Regions from separate parts of the Rhizobium sp. AG855 genome, predicted to be linked through region 4. Evidence: riboswitches for the same ligand, from Rfam matches in the RefSeq annotation. Region 4 holds a riboswitch; each other region holds the start of a gene.
What was found. A riboswitch is a leader RNA that binds a small molecule or an ion and turns the genes downstream of it on or off. The one in region 4 is predicted to bind cobalamin.

Region 1: it holds a riboswitch for cobalamin, as region 4 does, so the genes downstream of both, DFO46_RS21690 (ABC transporter ATP-binding protein) here and cobU (bifunctional adenosylcobinamide kinase/adenosylcobinamide-phosphate guanylyltransferase) in region 4, are expected to answer to the same signal.
Region 2: it holds a riboswitch for cobalamin, as region 4 does, so the genes downstream of both, bluB (5,6-dimethylbenzimidazole synthase) here and cobU (bifunctional adenosylcobinamide kinase/adenosylcobinamide-phosphate guanylyltransferase) in region 4, are expected to answer to the same signal.
Region 3: it holds a riboswitch for cobalamin, as region 4 does, so the genes downstream of both, DFO46_RS13345 (aromatic ring-hydroxylating dioxygenase subunit alpha) here and cobU (bifunctional adenosylcobinamide kinase/adenosylcobinamide-phosphate guanylyltransferase) in region 4, are expected to answer to the same signal.

The regions. Positions count from the first base shown of each region.
Region 1 covers NZ_RAQG01000006.1:104,984-109,863, forward strand. Annotated here, with positions in the region: gene DFO46_RS21685 (sugar-binding transcriptional regulator) at 16-969, opposite strand; cobalamin riboswitch at 1,367-1,599, shown strand; gene DFO46_RS21690 (ABC transporter ATP-binding protein) at 1,793-2,587, shown strand; gene DFO46_RS21695 (ABC transporter substrate-binding protein) at 2,604-3,563, shown strand; gene DFO46_RS21700 (iron ABC transporter permease) at 3,634-4,644, shown strand; gene DFO46_RS21705 (DeoR/GlpR family DNA-binding transcription regulator) at 4,720-4,880, shown strand, end outside.
Region 2 covers NZ_RAQG01000003.1:1,259,991-1,264,870, forward strand. Annotated here, with positions in the region: gene DFO46_RS06125 (hypothetical protein) at 1-333, shown strand, start outside; gene DFO46_RS06130 (TolB family protein) at 353-1,189, shown strand; cobalamin riboswitch at 1,229-1,422, shown strand; gene bluB (5,6-dimethylbenzimidazole synthase) at 1,466-2,167, shown strand; gene DFO46_RS06140 (DUF2865 domain-containing protein) at 2,174-3,244, opposite strand; gene DFO46_RS06145 (acyl-homoserine-lactone synthase) at 3,389-4,030, opposite strand; gene DFO46_RS06150 (helix-turn-helix domain-containing protein) at 4,154-4,880, opposite strand, start outside.
Region 3 covers NZ_RAQG01000003.1:2,678,108-2,682,987, reverse strand. Annotated here, with positions in the region: gene DFO46_RS13355 (GGDEF domain-containing protein) at 1-827, shown strand, start outside; gene DFO46_RS13350 (DUF6656 family protein) at 834-1,436, opposite strand; cobalamin riboswitch at 1,740-1,943, shown strand; gene DFO46_RS13345 (aromatic ring-hydroxylating dioxygenase subunit alpha) at 2,044-3,288, shown strand; gene DFO46_RS13340 (hybrid-cluster NAD(P)-dependent oxidoreductase) at 3,291-4,376, shown strand; gene DFO46_RS13335 (BA14K family protein) at 4,601-4,880, shown strand, end outside.
Region 4 covers NZ_RAQG01000003.1:1,753,840-1,758,719, forward strand. Annotated here, with positions in the region: gene cobN (cobaltochelatase subunit CobN) at 1-1,874, opposite strand, end outside; gene cobW (cobalamin biosynthesis protein CobW) at 1,878-2,954, opposite strand; gene cobU (bifunctional adenosylcobinamide kinase/adenosylcobinamide-phosphate guanylyltransferase) at 2,958-3,488, opposite strand; cobalamin riboswitch at 3,675-4,043, opposite strand; gene DFO46_RS08565 (hypothetical protein) at 4,119-4,880, opposite strand, start outside.

The DNA.
Region 1 (4,880 bases), on a different contig from region 4:
GAAAAACTTGGCCCGTCAGCGCTTCAAAAGCCGCCTGGCCGCTTCTTCGTCGGTGATAAGGCCATTGATGTGCCCCCCTCGCACGGCGGCGAGGATGGCGGCATGCTTCCGTTTGCCGCGCGCCATGCCGATGACGGTCGAGTGCTCACGCGAGGGAATATGGAGGCTGGCCACGCGGTCGTTGACGGGGTGGTCGAGCAGGTTGCCATCTGCGCCGAAGATCCAGCCGCAGATCTCGCCAACGGCTCCGGCGCGCAGCAGATCTTCCATCTCGTCGGGCTTCAGGAAGCCATCGACCAGAAGCGGTGCCGTGATCGCCATGTCGCCGATGCCGACGAAGGTAACGTCCGACTTTTGTCCGAGCGCGATGGTCGGCGCGACGAGTGGTTGCGCATGAAGCAGCGCCTTCTCTTCGGGGGAAGACACGATAACCGGCAAGGGCATCGGAAAATGCGGCGCCTTGATCGCGTCCGCCATCGAGAAAATGACGTTGAAGTAGGCGGCCGATCCATCGGGGCTGATGTTCCCTGTCAGCGAGACGATCTTGTGCTGCGGACATTCGATCGGGGACAGCTGGTCGATCATGGCGCGAAGCGTGCGTCCGGTTCCCATGGCGATCACCAGCGGATCCGATTGCTTGAGCCAGCGCTCAAGCTCGGCTGCGCCTGCTTCTGCGACGCCGACTGTTGCCGATTCCGATTCGGGGTCGGAAGGAACGATCTCCACCTGCCGCAACCCGTAGCGCTCCTTCAGCGCTTCCGCCAGTTCGAGACAGGCCGCGATCGGATGATCCAGCCGGACTTTGATCAGCCGCTCGGCAATCGAGAGTGACACGAGGCGCTGCGCACTTTGTCGCGAAATTCCCATGAGAGCGGCAATTTCGTCCTGGGTTCGCCCGGAGACATAGTAGAGCCAGCCCGCGCGCGCGGCATCGTCCAGCCTCGTCTGTCCTTCACTCCGCCGCGCCATTCGCTCTCGCCTCCCTTTGCGGAACAGTGCTGCCAATTTTGCCGCCTGCTGTCAAATCGGGCCAGGGATCGGGGGAGGGCGTTGGCAGGGGAAAGATCGCCGCCGCAAGAAAAAGATCCCGCCGGAGCGGGATCGAGGTGGGAGCGCTGACGCTACCGGGGGAGGTTGGGGGAGGAAAGACTGTGACGACTAAACGGCTCGATGTTCCCTTTGTTCCATCAGGATGGAACAAAAATCGGGCATTCGGAAAATCCCGAATGCAAAGTGTCGCAGACATTCGGCGCCCAGCTCAGTTTGATGATGCGAAATTCTATCATACTCCCATTGACGTATGTAATGTTATTACATATCAAGCACGAACGACGAAGGATCCCGCTTGACCGTCCGGTCAGAGAGGCTCTATTCAGGAGGGGACGGTTCCCCCACCGGATGACTCCGAGGGGATTAATAGGGAACACGGTGCGGAAGACCCATAAGGGACCAAGACCGTGGCTGCCCCCGCAACTGTAAGCGGATTGCCGTCCATTCTCGCGGCGCGAAAGCGTCGGGCCACTGCGAGTGATCGTGGGAAGGCAGATGGACGACAGATATTCGCGAGCCAGGAGACCTGCCGTCAAGTGAATGAGAAACGTAGCGGACGGGGTGTTCCGATGGATACGATCTGGCTTGCAAACCGCGCCTGTGGCGTGCGTTTATCGGTGCCATTTTGCCTCCGGAGAAGTCCTGCGGAGGAAAACTATGCCGGATATCTGCAGCAATGAGCCTTGCGCTCGGCGGGTGACGTGGCGACATTCGACCGCCTTCCAGGTTGGGAGAGCTGTCGATGAGTTGTGACACGAAGGGGATCTCCCTGCGGTCTGTCGGGCTCGGCTGGGGGCCGAAGTCCTCCCATTTTCTGTTGCGTGACGTCACCTTCGCCATCGAAGGCGGTGACCGCCTTGCCATCGTCGGTCCGAATGGTGCCGGCAAGACGACACTTCTGCGTTGCCTTTATCGCGGCGTGGCACCGCTTGAGGGCCGGGTGGAGATCGACGGTCAGGACATGGCCGATCTGACACCCCGCCAGGTCGCGCGCCGGGTCGCCGTTGTCCTGCAGGAAATGCCGGCCGATTTTCCCTTCACCGTGCAGGATGTCGTCCTCATGGGCCGCGTCCCCTGGCGCGAAGGCCTCACCGGCTGGACGGAGCAGGACCGTGAAGAAGCCCGCCATGCGCTCGGGCATCTGGACCTGCTCAGTCTCGCAAGACGGCAATTTTCGACCCTGTCCGGCGGTGAAAAGCAACGTGTTCTCGTGGCGCGCGCGCTCGCCCAGAACCCGGAGATCGTCATTCTCGACGAACCGACCAATCATCTCGATATCCGGCATCAGCTCGAGATCCTGGCTCTGCTGGCCACGCTTCGGTTGACCATCGTCACCAGCCTGCACGACATCAACCTCGCCGCCGATTTTGCCACCCATGTCGCTCTGATGCAGTCGGGTCGGATGACGGCATTCGGCCATCCGGACGACGTTCTTACCGATCATGCCATCTCCGGCATCTTCGGCGTGCTTGCCTCACGCCAGCGTTTCGCCGGCTCCGCCTCCTCGCAGTTTTCCTTCTCCCTTGCCAGTTCCTGATTTCGAAAGAAGCACCATGATCTCGCCCCGCCTTCTCTCCATCTCCACCATCCTCGGCGCTGTTCTTGTCGCCTCCGCAGCGGCCGCCTTCCCGGTGACGGTCAAGAGCTGCAACCGTGATGTCACCTTCGACGAGGCGCCGAAGCGTGCTGTCTCCAACGACGTCAATCTCACCGAAATGATGCTCGCCCTGAAGTTGCAGGACCACATGGTCGGTTATACCGGCATCTCCGGCTGGAAAACGCTCGACGCAAGTCTGCGTGAAGGTGTTCAGGAACTGCCAGAGCTTTCGCCGAAATATCCCAGCAAGGAAGTTCTGCTCGAGGCGGATGCCGATTTCTACTTCGCCGGCTGGAACTACGGCATGAAGGTCGGTGGCGAAGTCACCCCCGAGACGCTGAGCCCCTTCGGCATCAAGGTCTATGAGCTGACGGAATCCTGCAGCCACATCATGGCCAAGGCAAAGCCGACCATGGACGACATGTTTGTCGACTTGCTCAACCTCGGCCGCATCTTCGGTGTCGAGGATCGGGCAGAAGCCTTGGTCGCCGGCTACAAGGATGGACTTGCAAAGATCCAGGAGCGCATCGGCACGATCAAGGAACCCGTCCGCGTCTTCGTCTACGATTCCGGCACGGAAAAGCCCTTCACGTCAGGCCGCTTCGGCATCCCAACCGCCATGATCGAAGCCGCCGGCGGCATCAACATCATGGACGATGTCGAAAAGAGCTGGACCGAAGTCTCCTGGGAGCCGGTCATCGACCGCAATCCGCAGGTCATCGTCATCGTCGACTACGGCGATGTCACTGCAGAGCAGAAAATCGCCTTCATGAAGGAAAACCCGGCCTTCAAGAACCTCGACGCGGTCAAGGCCGATCGCTTCGTGGTGCTCGCCTATGTCGAGGCAACGCCGGGACCACGCAATGTCGCGGCAATCGAGCGCCTCGCTGAGGTTTTCCACCCGCGCAACATGTAATCGGGCCGAACGGCCTCGGCGCGCGCCGGGGCCGCGACCGGATTGAATCCAGTATAGAAACAGGAACAGAATGCGCGGCAGCAGGATCTTGCTCTGGACCGTAGGCTCGCTTGGTCTGCTGCTCCTCTCAGTCACTCTCGGCGTCTCGCTCGGCTCGGCGCGCATTCCGGTCGGCATGGTCTGGCAGATCCTCGGCCACCATGTGGCGCCCGGCCTGTTCGAGCAGACCTGGTCGGCTGGCCGCGACAGCATCGTCTGGGAAGTACGCCTGCCGCGTGTGCTGCTGGCAGCCCTTGTCGGCGCCGGTCTCGCGGTCGTCGGCGCGGTGCTGCAGTCCATCACACGCAATCCGCTCGCTGATCCGCATCTGCTCGGCGTATCCTCGGGCGGCTCACTCGGGGCCATCGTTGCGCTGCTGCATACGGGCCTGATCTTCGGGGCCGTCACCGTTCCCCTGTTCGCTTTTGCCGGGGCGCTGGTCGCGACCATGGCTGTCGTCGCCGTGACCCGGATGACGGGTGCCGCGCCGGATCGACTCGTGCTCTCGGGCGTCGCGGTTGCCTTCATTGCCACCTCACTCGGCAATCTCGCGATCTTCCTTGGCGATCCCCGCGCCGCGCATACCGTGATCTTCTGGATGTTGGGTGGCCTCGGCCTCGCCGAATGGGGCCACCTCGTCTATCCTGCCGCGACCCTGGCTGTCTGCCTTCTCTTCCTCGTCCTGCGCGCCCGGGAAATCAATGCGCTCGCCATGGGCGACGAAACAGCCGTTACCCTGGGGGTCCCGGTCTCCCGCTTCCGGGCCGAACTCTTCGTCGTGACGGCTCTGCTGACCGGGGTGATGGTCGCCTTTTCCGGGGCCATCGGATTCGTCGGTCTGCTGGTGCCCCATTTCGTCCGGCTGACGGGCGGCAGTGACAATGTCCGTGTCATTCCCCTGTCGGCCCTGGTCGGCGCCATCGCGCTGATCCTCGCAGACGTCGTCTCCCGCACCATCATGGCGCCGGAGGACGTACCGATCGGTGTCATCACGGGGCTCGTTGGCGGACTGTCCTTCATCCTGCTGTTGAGGCGCCGCTGACATCATTTGAGTTTTCAGTTGCCCTTGGTTCGTTTTCACTTAAGTTGAAGAAAAACGAAAGAGTAGGGGATGGAGATGCTGCTTTCGGCCCGACAGACGGAAATCATGGCGCTTGCCAAGGAATACGGGCGCGTGCTCGTCGATGAGCTGGCCGCCCGCTTCGCAGTCACACCGCAAACCATCCGCAAGGATCTCAACGATCTGTGCGACGCCCGAGCGCTGAACCGGATCCATGG
Region 2 (4,880 bases), 490 kb from region 4:
GGAATGCGGGACAGCGAGCCTCGGACACCAATGCCTGAATTTACAGCGGAAGAACGAGGCTACATTTTTGCTGTTGCGGCGGAGGGTCACCAGGACAGTGGTTTCTACCGGACGGTCTCGGGCGCCGCCTACTTTTTCCCTTCCGTGGTGATAGGCTGCTATGGTCTGTGGGATGGGAGTTTCAAGATACTTGGCATTGGTTTCCTGACGTTGATCGTCAGCATGGCCTGGGGCTTCTACACCGAATGGCGCACCAGTCACTACGAACGAACGGGGCGGGCGATCGTCGCCAAGCTGCGGCAGGCGATCGAAGATCGCCCGGTCGTCGATTGATACTTTCAGGGAGACCATGATGCGCAGCTCGGTCGAGATTTTCGATATGGCCACCCGCGAATGCGAGGTCGTCTGGCAGACGGACGACCTCGTGGAGGCGCCGAACTGGTCGCGGGACGGCGAGTTTCTCGTCGTCAACGGCGACGGTCTTCTCTACGCGCTGTCGCTGGACGAGGACGACCCGGAGCCCGAGCCGGTCGATACGGGCTTTGCCGTCCGCCTCAACAACGATCACGGCATTTCCCCGGATGGCGCGTCGATCGCCTTTTCGGACCATACGCTCTACGGAAAATCCTGCATCTACCTGCTGGGCGATGGCGACGACGAGCCGCGCCAGGTTACCGACAAGATGCCGTCCTATTGGCATGGTTGGTCGCCGGACGGGAAGGAACTTGCCTATTGTGGTGACCGAGGTGGAGTCTTCGACATCTACACGATCTCGATCAAGGGCGGACCCGAGCGGCGGCTGACACATGGCGAGGGGCACAATGACGGGCCGGACTATTCGGCTGACGGTCAGTGGATCTATTTCAACTCCAGCCGCACCGGCACCATGCAGATCTGGCGGATGCGCACCGATGGGTCCGATCTGCAACAGTTGACCTCGGACGGCTATGGCGACTGGTTTCCGCATCCGTCGCCTGACGGAAGCAAGGTGTTGTTCCTCTCCTATGATGCCGACGTGACGGGTCATCCGCGCGACAAGCAGGTCCGGCTGCGGCTGATGGATGCCGATGGCAGCAATGTGGAGACTCTCATCGAATTTTTCGGCGGGCAGGGCAGCATCAATGTCCCCAACTGGTCTCCCGATGGAGCAGCCTTCGCCTTTGTCCGCTACTTCCCGACCACGGACTGATGGTGTCGCATTTGGCTCTGGGCGGCCCGCCTGACCTGAGGTAGAACTCCGGCGTCAGGTGCCTGCCGACAGGCGGGAGAATCGGGAAGCCGGTGCAATTCCGGGACGTGCCCAGCGCTGTGAGGCGGATGTCTGTGCCAAGGGGAAACCCAGCCACTGGTCGATGTACCGGGAAGGCGGCACAAGACGGTCGAAGCCGAGTCAGAAGACCGGCCTGATACGATAGACCTTGCCCGCGTGGACGGCGGGCGGTTGCGCTGTGTTGGAGACAACAGCATGCACGACTTGTCGAACGAGGCCCTCGTCCGGGCCAATGCCTTTTCCGATGCGGAGAAGGATGCCGTTTACCGCGCCATAGAAACCCGTCGCGATGTGCGCGACCAATTCCTGCCTGATCCCTTGCCCGACGACCTCGTCCGGCGCCTGCTGTCGGCTGCACACGCTGCGCCTTCGGTCGGTTTCATGCAGCCCTGGAACTTTCTTCTGATCCGCAGCCGCGCTCAGCGCGAGGCGATCTGGGGTGCCTTCGACAAGGCCAATCACGAAGCCGCCGCGCTGTTTTCCGGTGAGCGCCAGCAGGCATATCGATCCTTGAAACTTGAGGGTATCCGTAAGGCACCGCTCAATATCTGCGTCACCTGCGATCCTGATCGGGCTGGCCCCGTTGTGCTCGGTCGCACGCACAATCCGCGCATGGATGCCTATTCCACCGTCTGTGCCATCCAGAACCTTTGGCTTGCCGCGCGTGCCGAAGGTGTGGGCGTCGGTTGGGTCAGCATCTTTCATGAGACGGAGGTCAAGGCGATCCTGGGCATTCCCGAGCGTGTCGAGATCATCGGATATCTCTGCCTTGGCTTTGTGAACGAACTCTACGCTTCACCGGAACTGGAGGTGAAAGGCTGGCGCAGACGTCTCGCTCTGGATGATCTGGTCTTCGAGGAGCGATGGCCTGACGGCGAGGGGCGTCATGGCGGCTGATCTTCGCTATTCCTGAAGCGGCTGTGGTCCCGGTGCTGCCGGTTTGCGCAGGTCGATCTCATCGGACTGCGTCGGCAGGAAGACCGGGCCAACGCGGCGCACGTTCAATGCGGACGCATCCAGTTCGCGCTCGGGGGCTGGCGCCAGTGCGGAGGTCTGTTTCGTGGCTGCCTGTTGCGGCTTGATGGTGACGATCGAGGATTGATAGTCGGAAACTGCAGGCCGCGGGGTCATCCGCTGGTGGTAGCGCGCGAGATCGCACCGGCATTGGGGATCTTCGGCCGGTCGGCGTGTGCGGTAGACGAAGGCATTCGGCATGTCACGGTAGGACTGACCGGTCACGGCCGAAACCATATCGGAGGTTTCGCCTGAGGTCGCCGAATGGAAGAAAAGTTCGGTCTCCACGCCAGGGCACATCTGCTGGCATTGCGCCGCGTCGCGGGCGAAGTTGATCGCCGATGTTCGCGAGGAAATGGGAAAGAAGCCACCGTCACAGGTGCGCACGCACAGAGTTCGGACGTCGCCCGACGGCAGAATGCCGATTGTCGGACGGAAGGAGGCTGCGGCTTCACCCGCGCGATCCGGCCGATAAGGCTCAGGCAGCGTATCGAGATAAGGCACCCGTTGAGGTTCGTCCGGGGTCGAGGCAAGCGTGCCTTCGCCATTGCAGCCGTTGTCGGTGAGGGCTTGTTCAAGGCGTACGGCCTCGGCGGCTCCCAGCCCTTCGCGCAGTTCCACCAGCTTGCCGGTCAGAATTTGCTTGTTGCTTTCCATCCGGCTCAGAGCTTTGGCGAGATCGCCGCAATCGCTGCCGCCATCGGCGCGGATGGTCGTGATCGAAGAGGTGAGGCAGCGGAGCCGCCGCTGGTCCTGGCGGGCTTTGCGAAGTTCGAGATTCTGCTGCGCAATGGCGCCGGCATAACGATTGATGTCATCGGACGAGACCGACCGATCAACCGAAGCCAATCTGTCGCGCAGCCTCTCGCACGCCAGCGACGCGGCAGCGGCGTCCGCCAGAGATGTCGCAAGGAAGGCGACGGCGATCAGTGGGCCGAGCAATCTGGTCAGTGAATCCATGGCTCCAACTGGGTGGCTCCGACTGGGGGCCCCTGTCGGTACGCAACCTTGTATGCAGTCCCTGTACAATACGGCACTTGATTACAAAGTAAAATGACAGGGAAGAGAGCGACCGGGGCGCCCAACCGCCGGCCGCTCCCCGCTTCAGGCGGCGCGGGCCGATGCGAGTGTCATCGGCTGCTCCAACACGCTGCCGTCGATGGTGGCAACAGCCTTCATCCGCTCCAGCAGATCTTGGCTTACGTCCCAGGACACGGCCACGGCCTGCACGGAACCGATGCGCTGCGGATCGGCGATGCGCTCGCCTGGGCAGCCCATGCGCTTGAACATACGTTCCAGGAAAACGTCGGTGACGGTGACGATGTGGCTGAGGCCGGAGGCGAGGCCGAGTTCACCCACGCCGCACATCAGTTCGGCGGCGGCAATCGTCACCTGGTTGTTTGCGCGGTCCTGGGAGATCTCCGGATCGATGCAGAAGCGGCTGGATTCCCAGATCGCGGCGCTGCGGATTTCGGGGCCTGCGCCGAGCAATTGCGGAAAGGTGTCGTCCAGCATGTTCGGCCCAAGGGTCGGGAGCAGCCGCAGCGCACCTCTTAGCGACCCGTTGTCGCCATAGGACAGGACGTAGATCGGGTTCGCGCGGTCATAGTGGTCGATCTCCCAGGCGTCATGCACCTGCACATCCCAGCGCAGAAGGTCGTGGAACACCCGTTTGCGCAACCTGTGCATGGCATCAATGTCAGTGGGAAATTGATGGCGCCGGGCGCCGTTGATGATCCGGATCATGCTGAACTCCTTGAATTATCGTTGGAGCGGACAGCATGGCGGGGAGGTAGAGTGACTGAAACTGGCGGTGGCGACAGCTTTGTTGAATGCAATCTATGATATGATGGTTTGCCCCGATTGTCGTCAACCGGTGGGACGGTCCGTAAAGCGGGGAATGAGGCCCTGCCAGACAGCTTCTGCTACCGCCTGGGCATTGTTGACGACATCCAACTTGTGGCGCGCGTTGGCCATGAAATAGCGGACGGTCCGCTCCGTGATGCCGAGGATAATCGCCGCTTCCCAGTAGCTCTTGCCGGCGGCGATCCATGCCAGCGTCTCACTTTCACGGCGCGTGAGCAGCGTTTTTGTCCGGCGCCTGTGAGGTTTGGGTTGAGCAGACTTGGCGAGCCGTGCGTGAAGACGTCCGCCAAGGCTTGCGACATCGCGATCGTTGAGCCTGCGCCACTCTCTCCATTGCTCCTGATCGCCTGCGGCTTCGATCAGAAGGCCGGCACGCCGTCCGGGGTAAGACAGCAGGGGGTAGCCCACGCCGATGTGTGCGTTTACGTCGGCGCCGGGTCGACCTGCAGCAGGGGGCGTGGAGAGAGGGCCAAAATCCACCTGCACGGGTTCGAGTTCGGAAAGGACCTGCAGGAGCTGATCACGAAACGGGCGTTCCAGCAGAAGTCTCGCCGTCCTTGCTGTGTCACTCGGTCTGCTGTGCACGAGCCTGTGCAGTTTCAGCCGTTCGGAGCCGACAATCCCATCCACATAGATGATGGCACCTGTCCGATAGCCAGCCTGGATCTTTTGCAGAAAGGCAGATGGTTCGAACCGCTCCTGTTGGTCGAGCCAGTCCAGCAGGTCGAAA
Region 3 (4,880 bases), 920 kb from region 4:
TTCGCGCCGAAATGAGCAATTTCATCTCGCTTCTCAACGAGGAGAAGATCTCCCTCACCGACTACGGCCGTGTCATTGGCCACGCCTCGCGCACCATCCTGACAGAGGCGGATCTCGAAGGCACCCCGCTTGGCCAGTCGATCAAGATGCTGAAGGCGGCAACCGAGAAGCGCGCGCACCAGAACAGCAATGTCGTGCGCGCCGTCGTCGACAAGACCGCTGCCCTTGCCGATCTGCAGCGCGAGGCGGAAGAGGCCGAAGCCGCAAAATTCGTCGATCCGTTGACCGGGCTCGCAAGCCGCCGCGCCTTCAATAAGGCCGTCGCGAAGATCTATTCCAATCCCGAAATGCCCGTCCTCTGCGGCGTCGCCGTCGGCGAGATCGACGAGTATGCGCGAATCCAGGAACAGATGGGTCCGACCGTCGCCGAACGCCTGCTGATGCAGGTTGGCAAGGTTCTCGAAGCCGTCTCCGGCGGTGGCGACCTCGCCTGCCGCTTCGATGGCGGTCGCTTCGGCCTGCTGCTCTACACCTCGGATCAGGATGAGATCAGCCGCGTCGTGGACCTCGTGCGCGGCAAGTTGAAGGCCAGCGCCCTCGTCGGTTCGAATGGCGGCCGCAGCTTGGGTCAGCTGTCGATGTCCTTCGGCATCTGCTTCTCCGAGCAGGCCCCGAATGCCTTCGACTTTACCAACTTTGCGGAAAAGGCGCTCGCCACCTCCAAGGCGGCCGGCGGCGATACCGTCACCGTCTACGGCGCATCGGATTACGTCTCGAAGGATTGGCTGCTCTACAAGAAGAAGCCGGTTGGCGGCTTCGGGGCGTGATCGCGCTCAAAGCTTCCTGATGATCTTGCGAAGCTCGGCGTCCCGTGCGCCGAGCAACAGCACGTTGCGGAGCGCTTCCTTGGGGTCATGGGTGCGAAACAGCAACCCGTTGTCGCGGATCGAACGGTCGATCGACATGCTCTTCGCCTCCGCTTCCGGCTTCATCGCCACCGCGAAATACATCCGCGAATAGTTCTGCCGGATACGCTCGAAGAAGGCTTCGTTCTCGCCGATCTCGGCGAAGAAGTTCGCGATGTAAAAGGCCCAGCGCACATCGGCATAGTGCGCGAAGTTCGTCCGCGCCGCCGTCACATGACAGTAACCCAGATGCGGGCTGTCGGCCAATGTGCGGTGGAAGATGATCTTGGGAAACTGGATCGAGCGATGGAAGGAATTGATCCTCGTATGGGTCGTGTCGGCGGCTGCTTCCAGCCGTTTGCCGGTCCGCTCGGCCACTTCCTCATAGGTCAGATAGCGTTTCTGCTCCGGCACCCAGTCGTCGCGATGGCGCGAGATCCGTCCGGTTCGCAGGAATTCGGTATGCGCCGCCTTGCCGGGAAGCCCTGTCTTGTCGGTCTTGGATGCCGCGAAATATCTCAGTTTCTGCATGGTAACGCTCTGACGGTGCCCGGCTTCATGTCTTGAGCTTACCGCAGCATGGTTAATCATCATTTGCCGGTATTCTGCAGCACAGAGGTTTCCCGAGGCTTGCCGCAACGCAAATCTTCGGAACTTCCTTGGATCGCTTGTTTGCGCCATTGCCGAGATCGGAAATTCTTCCCCGTTGCTGCAGTTTTCGGAAATATAAAGAGAATTCGCCTTTCTTCTGTGTGTGGTGGCAAACGCGTCGATGTCGCAAACGATTTCTGCCGTGTCGTTTCGCAGTGCAGCGCCGCCTTCGCCCTTGTGATTAGATGATCTGACGCTCGAGGTGCTGCCCAGCTAGGGAGGGCAGGAAATCGGGAAGCCGGTCGAAATCCGGCGCTGCCCCCGCAACGGTGGTGGAGAATGCGTTTCGGCCCAAAGCCACTGGGGTGACCCCTGGGAAGGCGCCAGCGCGGTCCGTCAATGGACCACTCCTCAGCCCGGAAACCAGCCTCGGGAAATATACATCAGGGTCGCGGCGGGCGGCCGGAGATAGTTGTGTTCTGCCCCATCCCGATGGGCGGATCCCTGCTGCGCTCCTCGTCTGCCGATTTAGGAAAACGAGGACGACATGGACCTGCAGACCAAGGCATTGCGCCAGCTGAAGAACCGCCGCGAGGGCTTCAGCCTCGAGCAGCCCTTCTATATCGATCAGGATTACTTCAAGCTCGACATGGAGACGATCTGGTATCGCGACTGGCTGTTCATGGGCCATGATTGCGAGATCCCGCGTGCCGGCAACTACTTCACCGTTCAGGTCGGCGATTATCCCGTCGTCATCGTGCGCGGCAAGGACCAGGTCATCCGCGCCTTCCACAACACCTGCCGCCATCGCGGCCACCGTGTCTGCACCCAGGACAAGGGCGCATCCGCCAAGCTCGTCTGTCCCTATCACCAGTGGACCTATGATCTCGACGGCTCGCTGGTCTTCGCCCGCCAGATGGGCGAGAATTTCGACAAGGCCGATTTCGGCCTGAAGACGGTCCATTGCGAAACCGTCGCCGGTTACATCTTCATCTGCCTCGCCAATGAAGCCCCGGATTTCGCCCCCGTCCGCGCCTCGATCGAACCCTACATGGCGCCGCATCGCCTGTCGGAAGCCAAGGTCGCGCACAAGACCACGATCATCGAAAAGGGCAACTGGAAGCTCGTCTGGGAAAACAACCGCGAATGCTACCACTGCGCCGGCAACCATCCGGAACTCTGCCGCACCTATCCGGAAGCCCCGACGGCAACCGGCGTGCAGGGCGCCAAGGATGACCCCTTCATCGCCGAACACTGGGCGCGCTGCGAGGCCGCCGGCCTGCCCTCCGAATTCAAGATGGACCCGTCAGGCCAGTTCCGCGTCGCCCGCATGCCGCTGATCCAGGATGCCGAAAGCTATACCATGTCGGGCAAGCGCGCGGTGAAGAAGCCGCTCTCCGGCGACGTGCAGATCAGCCATATCGGCACCATGCTGCTCTTCCATTACCCGACCACCTGGAACCATATCCTCGGCGACCACGCGATCTCCTTCCGCGTGCTGCCGATCTCGGCCGAGGAAACGGCTGTGACCACCACCTGGCTGGTTCACAAGGATGCGGTTGAAGGCGTCGATTACGACCTCGACGAACTCACCCATGTCTGGACCATGACCAACGACCAGGACCGCTCGATCGTCGAGGAAAATGCCTTCGGCATTCGCTCGCCAGCTTATGAGCCCGGTCCCTATTCGGTCGATCACGAAGGCGGCGTCATGCAGTTCGTCGAATGGTATTCGAACTTCATGATCGAGCGTCTGCAGGGCGACAAGGCCCGCCTGTCGGCGGTGGCGTAAAGATGAACATCGCGGTCAATCCCTACCGTCACGTCGATGAGATGCATCCCTGGTCCGACCGGGAGCATCTGCTCGAATGTGTTGCCGTCACGCCGGAAGCCCCCGACGTGATGACCTTCACCTTCAAGCCGAACAAGCCGGGTCTCTGGTTCCGTTACCAGCCCGGCCAGTTCGTCACGCTGGAGATCCCGGCCGAGCCTGAGCCGGTGATGCGCACCTATACGCTCTCCTCCAGCCCCTCGCGCCCTTATACGGTTGCGGTCACGGTGAAGGCGCAGGCCGAAAGCATCGGCACGCGCTGGATGTTCGACAACCTGAAGCCTGGCATGGCGCTGAAGGCGTTTGGCCCGCTCGGCGATTTTTCCTATGCCCGCCATCCGGGCAAGAAATACCTCTTCGTCTCGGCCGGCTCGGGCATCACGCCGATGATGTCGATGACCCGTGACCTCAGCGACCGGGCCCCGGACAGCGACATCACGTTCCTGAACTGCGCCCGTTCGCCTGACGACATCATCTTCCGCTGGGAGCTGGAAGCCAAGGCGCGCGACATGCCGAACTTCCAGCTCGGCTTCATCATCGAGCAGCTCGGCCGCGGTCAGCTCTGGTCGGGCCTGAAGGGCCGCATCGACAAGGCCAAGATCGCGCTGCTGGCGCCAGACTTCCTCGAACGCACCGTCTTCTGCTGCGGCCCGGCCCCCTTCATGGCAACCGTGCGCGAGGCGCTTGAGGGCGCTGGCTTCGACATGAAGAACTATCATGAAGAGGCCTTTCAGCCGGTCAAGGCAGAGCCCTTGGTGGTGGTCGCCGACCATGCCGATGGCGAGCAGCCGACCAAGGTCAAGTTCGCCATGTCCGGCAAGGACGGCCTCTGCGCCCCCGGCCACACGGTTCTCCAGGCGGCCCGCGCCGCCGGCGTGCGCATTGGTGCGGCCTGCGAATCCGGCCTCTGCGGCACCTGCAAGGTGATGAAGATCTCCGGCGAGGTCGAGATGGACCACAATGGCGGCATCCTCGACGACGAGATCGACGAAGGCTACATCCTCGCCTGCTGCTCACGGCCGAAGGGCGACATCGAGATCGAGGCCTGAGCGCTCAGTCCCGACATCGTGTGTGATTGAAATGAGGGCGAGTCCGGGTCGGATTCGCCCTCATTTCGTTGCAGACATGCCCCGCGCAGTCACACCCGCTTGCGGGCGCTTCAGAGCCCGATTAGCATTGTCTCAAGCAGATTGTCCGACCGCTGATTGCGGTCAGGCCAGCCCCAGCCATGAAGGCGGGGGGCTTGTGGGGCATTGCCAAAGGGGGATCACGCATGAAGCTTGTTTCTGTTTTCGCGGCCTTGTGCCTGACATTCACCGGTCTGGCGGTGTCCGGCAGCAAGGCTGAGGCCGGCGGCATCGAAATCCGCATCTATGAGCGCCATACCAGCTACCGCCAATATGAGCGTGTCACGGTCATGGCGCGCCCATATGGTATCAGGCCCTACGGCCACAGGCTCCACCGACCAGGTTATGTTTATCATAACGGGCTCTGGTTCTCGCCCGGCTCCATGCGCGCCGGGGTCATCATTGATGTGCCGATCCCGCGCCGTC
Region 4 (4,880 bases):
TCCGAAAGCGCCAGCGCCTTGCCCGGCAGCCATTCGAGATTGCCGTGTTTGCCCATGTGGATGATGGCCTGCGCTTCGAATTCCCGCCGCAGGAAGGCGTAGAAGGCGAAATAGCCATGCGGCGGCACGAGATCCGGCGAGTGGTAGGTTTCCTTGGGATCGATGTTGTAGCCGCGGGCCGGCTGGATGCCGATCATGAGCTTGCCGAAGCGCATCAGCGGGAGCGCAAAGGCACCATCGAGATGGAAGGGATCGGTTTCCGGCGCACCCCAGCGCGCGGCCACGCGTTCCTGAACTTCTTTGGGAAGACCTTCAAGGAAGGATTTGTAATCGCTTAGTGAAAGCTGTTCACGGATCTCCCGCCCATCGTTTGCCGCATTGGTCGGTCCCGCCATCAGCGCTAGCATCAGCGCATCGCCGTCGACGGGCAGATCGCTGACATCGTAACCGGCATCGCGCATGGCGCGCATCACTTCGATCGTTCCGGCAGGCGTATCGAGACCAACGCCATTGCCAAGTCGTCCGTCGCGGTTCGGATAGTTCGCCATGACCAATGCCACGCGCCGCTTTGCCGGCTCGGTCGCGCGAAGCCTCGCCCAATTTGCGGCGAGTTCGGCGACGAAACGCATGCGACCGACATCCGGCTCGTGACTGACAAGATTGGCCTCGACCCGCTCGTCGAACCGCGCCTTCGATTTGAACGAGACGGCGCGGGTCAGCACCCGGCCATCGACCTCCGGCAGGGCGACGCTCATGGCGAGGTCGCGGGCACTCAGGCCTTGGGTCGAGGCCTCCCAGGTGGCGCGCGGCGAGGACGAGAAGATCGCCTGCAGGACCACTGCTCCGGTCTCGTCGAGCACCGTCGACGGCTTTTCCGCGCCAGGTGTCGAGACGGCGAAGCCTGTTGTGTTGATCACCACGGATGGCGGGAAGCGGGTGAAGATGGCGCGCAGCGTGTCGACCGAGACCTGGTCCTTGAGGCTCGACACGAAGACCGGCAGCGGGATGAGGCCCTTGGCCTGCAAGGCTTCGACCATGGCTTCGACGGGTGCCGTTTCGCCGCTCTGGACAAGGGCGCGGTAGAAGCAGAGCGGGGCAACATTCCCTCTCCCCGCCTGCGGGGAGAGGGTCAGGGTGAGGGGCTGCTCTTGCTCGGTACTTTGCCCCTCATCCGCCCTTCGGGCACCTTCTCCCCGTGAACGGGGAGAAGGAGGCACGCCGCCGGCCGCAAAGCCACTCTCCCCCCTTGTGGGGGAGATGGCCGGCAGGCCAGAGGGGGGTGCCGAAAACGCCAGCCTCTCCCATTCCTCAACCCCGATCACGCCCCTGCCCGGCCACCAGATTCCGGCTTTCAGCAGCGGACGCGCAGGTTCCGGTCGGTCGGTGCCATCGAGAATAGCCTCGGCATAGGCGACAAAAGCCGAGGCATTCCCCGCACCGCCTTCGGTCAGATAGGTCCACAGCGCGCTGCGGTCCTCGTCTGAGCTGTTCTGAAACGGCGAAAGCCCCTCATCCGGCTTGTCGTCACCGGGCAGCACGATGATCACAGCACCGCTGCGGCGGCCTGAGGCATGCAGCGCCTCCAGCGCATAGTGGAAGTAGCTAGCTCCTCCCAGCGCCCTGACCACGATCAGCCGCGCATGGCGCGCCGTGCGTTCGATGTAGGTATCGACCGACATAGGATGCTTGAGTGTCATCAGACTGGCAAGCCGCCAGCGCAGCGCGTCTCCGCCCCTCGCCTCCACGGCCGCCGCAATCGCCGCAAGCTCCGTGTCGGCCGCCGAGAGGAAGAGAATATCCCCCGGCGTCTGGCCGAGATCAATCGCCTCGTCGCCGTCGCTGATCGATCCCTTCTGGGCGAGAAGCAGATGCATGGATCAGCCGGCCGCCGCCTGGACGTCCTCGACGATAGAACCGAAGTCCCATTCATGCAGACCGATGACGACAATGCGCGTCTCGCGCTTCTCGCCGCTCGCCCAGGGGCGATCGAAATAGGTATCAATGCGGGTACCGACGGCCTGGATGACGAGGCGCATCGGCTTGCCGGGAACGTCGATGAAGCCCTTGAGGCGCAGGATGTCGTGCTTTTCGATGACAGGCTTCAGGCGGTCGATGAATTCGGAAGCGTCCTTGATCGCGCCGAGCTTCAAAACGAAGCTTTCGAACTCGTCGTGGTCATGATGATGGTCGTGGTCTTCGCCGGAGGCATGCAGCGCCTCGTGCTCCAGCTCGTGATGCGACTTGCGGTTTTCGATGTCATCTTCGGTGCTGGCGCCGATGCCGAGCAGAACCAGCGAGGGCACTTCGCCGTTCTTTGCCTCGATCATCGAGGGCTTGCGGCTGGTGCGGCCGGTCACCTCGGCGCGCACGGCGGCAATGCCGGCAGCGTCGAGCAGGTCGGTCTTGTTGAGGACGATCAGGTCAGCGCAGGTGAGCTGATCCTCGAAGAGTTCCTCAATCGGGCTTTCATGGTCGACACTGTCGTCCTCCGCCCGCTGGGCGGCGACCGCGTCATGGTCGTCGGCAAATCGGCCGGCAGCAACGGCAGCACTGTCGACAACGGTCACGACACCGTCGACCGTCACGCGGGTGCGGATATCCGGCCAATTGAAGGCGGCGACCAGCGGCTGTGGCAGCGCCAAGCCCGAGGTCTCGATGACGATGTGGTCGGGCTTCACGTCACGGTCGAGCAGCTTCTGCATGGTCGGCACGAAATCGTCGGCAACGGTGCAGCAGATACAGCCATTGGTGAGCTCGATGATGTCGTCCTCGGTGCAGTTGTCGGCGCCGCAGCCCTTCAACACGTCGCCATCGACGCCGAGATCGCCGAATTCGTTGATGATCAGCGCGATCTTCTTGCCGCCGGCATTCATCAGCATGTTGCGGATGATGGTGGTCTTGCCCGCGCCGAGGAAACCGGTGATCACGGTGGCGGGGATCTTTTGCTGCAACATGGTTCAACCCTTCATTTTCAGCGGCAGTCCGGCCGCGACGAAATAGACTTCAGCCACTTGCGCGGCGATCGATTGGTGGAGACGACCGGCATGGTCGCGGAAGGCGCGGGCCATCCTGTTTTCGGGCACGATGCCAAGGCCGACTTCGTTGGTGACGAAGATGACGGTGGCCTGGAGGTCGCCGAGCATGGCGGCGAGTGCTGCACCTTCTGCGTCGACGTCACGGCCCTCTTCCATCATCAGATTGGTAACCCACAGCGTCAGGCAGTCGACGAGGATGACCCGGCCGGGTCGGTCGAGCGCCCTCAGAGCGCCGATCAGGTCGAGCGGCGCCTCATGGGTCGTCCAGCCACCATCGGCACGGTCGGCCTTGTGTGTTTCGATGCGGGCGCGCATCTCGTCGTCCCAGGCGCGGCCGGTTGCGAGGTAGACACGGTCGAAGCCAGTGTCGCGCGCCATGGTTTCGGCAAAACGAGATTTGCCGGATCGGGCGCCGCCGAGAACAAGTATGGATCGGGAATGGGATGTTGTCATGGAGCGCCGAGGCCTCCATGCAGCGACGCGCACTGATGCCACCCCTCGGGAGCCGCAGGATCCGCCTTTGCAGAGAAGCTGCGCCAAAACGGCGTGAGCCCCCTGCGGGACCCAGAGGGTCCGCATGTCTCAAACGTCGCCAAGACAACCTCCGTGTTGGCAACGGGGATTGCTCCCCAGGTGGGCGTTATGCCCGTCACGGATGGCAGGTCTCCTGGCTCGCAGGTCGTGGCACGGATGCCAGCGGGTCTTCCTCGCCTTCCCGGAGTTTTTGCGACACGAAGAGGCGGACGATTCGTAGAGAAAGAGGCGTCCAGCCCCGGCTATTCGTGTCGCCACTCCAGTGGCTTTTCCCACCTCCGCGAAGCGACGGCCGACCGCACCGCGCGGTCCGTTGCCATCGATCTCAAAAGGCAGGATGGAAGACCCTCACTGCAATACAGTCGCGGGGTCGGCTGCGTTCGGCTTGCCCTGGATGGGTCCAGGCCTTCGCATTCCCTTTTGCTCTCCGGGCGACATCTCTGCCGTCCGGAAACCATCCGCGACTAGGATTAGGCGCGGGCCCCGCCCAAGTCAATCGCGGCAGCGGCATCGGCCCGCGTTAAAAACGTCAAGCTCCAAGCCCGGAAATCACGGCTTGGGCGTAAGGCAATCGCTGGCAATCGTCGGGTCGCAGCCGGTGCCGAGACGCACCGCGCCGCGTGCACCCTGCTCGACCGTGGTGCCGGATTTCACTTCCGCCGCAGCACGGGCCGGCTGGGCGGGGAATGCGGTCGGCTGGGGCGCTGCCGTCGGGACGACAGGCGGAGCCGCCATCACTTCAGACGCCGGCTTGGGAGCCTGTGCTGGCAAGGGTTTGGCAGGAATCACGGCGGCCGGAGCAGCCGGCCTTGCGGCTGCCCGCACCGGCGGTGATGGCAACGTCCCCTGAACCTCCGGATCGGTCTTCAGGCGCGTCGAAATCTCGGGGCGAACCGGGACTCTGCGCTTCATGGGATGGGCAAGCGAAAAGTCGAAGCGGATGCGCGCGGCAATTTCCTCGGCAAGCGACGCGCGCGCAAAGCGCGGGTCGTTGGTCGGAGCGTTGACGACATATCGACCTTCTGCGACCGGGTCCCCCGTCTCGACGGAGGTCGCGATCACGCTTACATGCGCCCGCTCCAGGCGCCGGCGCGCGCCTTCGCCGTTGTCCAGACGATCGATCTTGACCATCAACACGACACGCTCGGCGCCCGGCGGCGGATTGGTGGCAGCAATGGCCGCCGACACGCGTGCGTCAACGCCGGCTATGAGATCGAGCGGCATGCGCGCGTCAGCCATCACGGTGACGTTTCGAACATAGTAGACCAGCGGCCGGGGAAACATGCGGGCCTGGATGCTCGCACAGGAGAC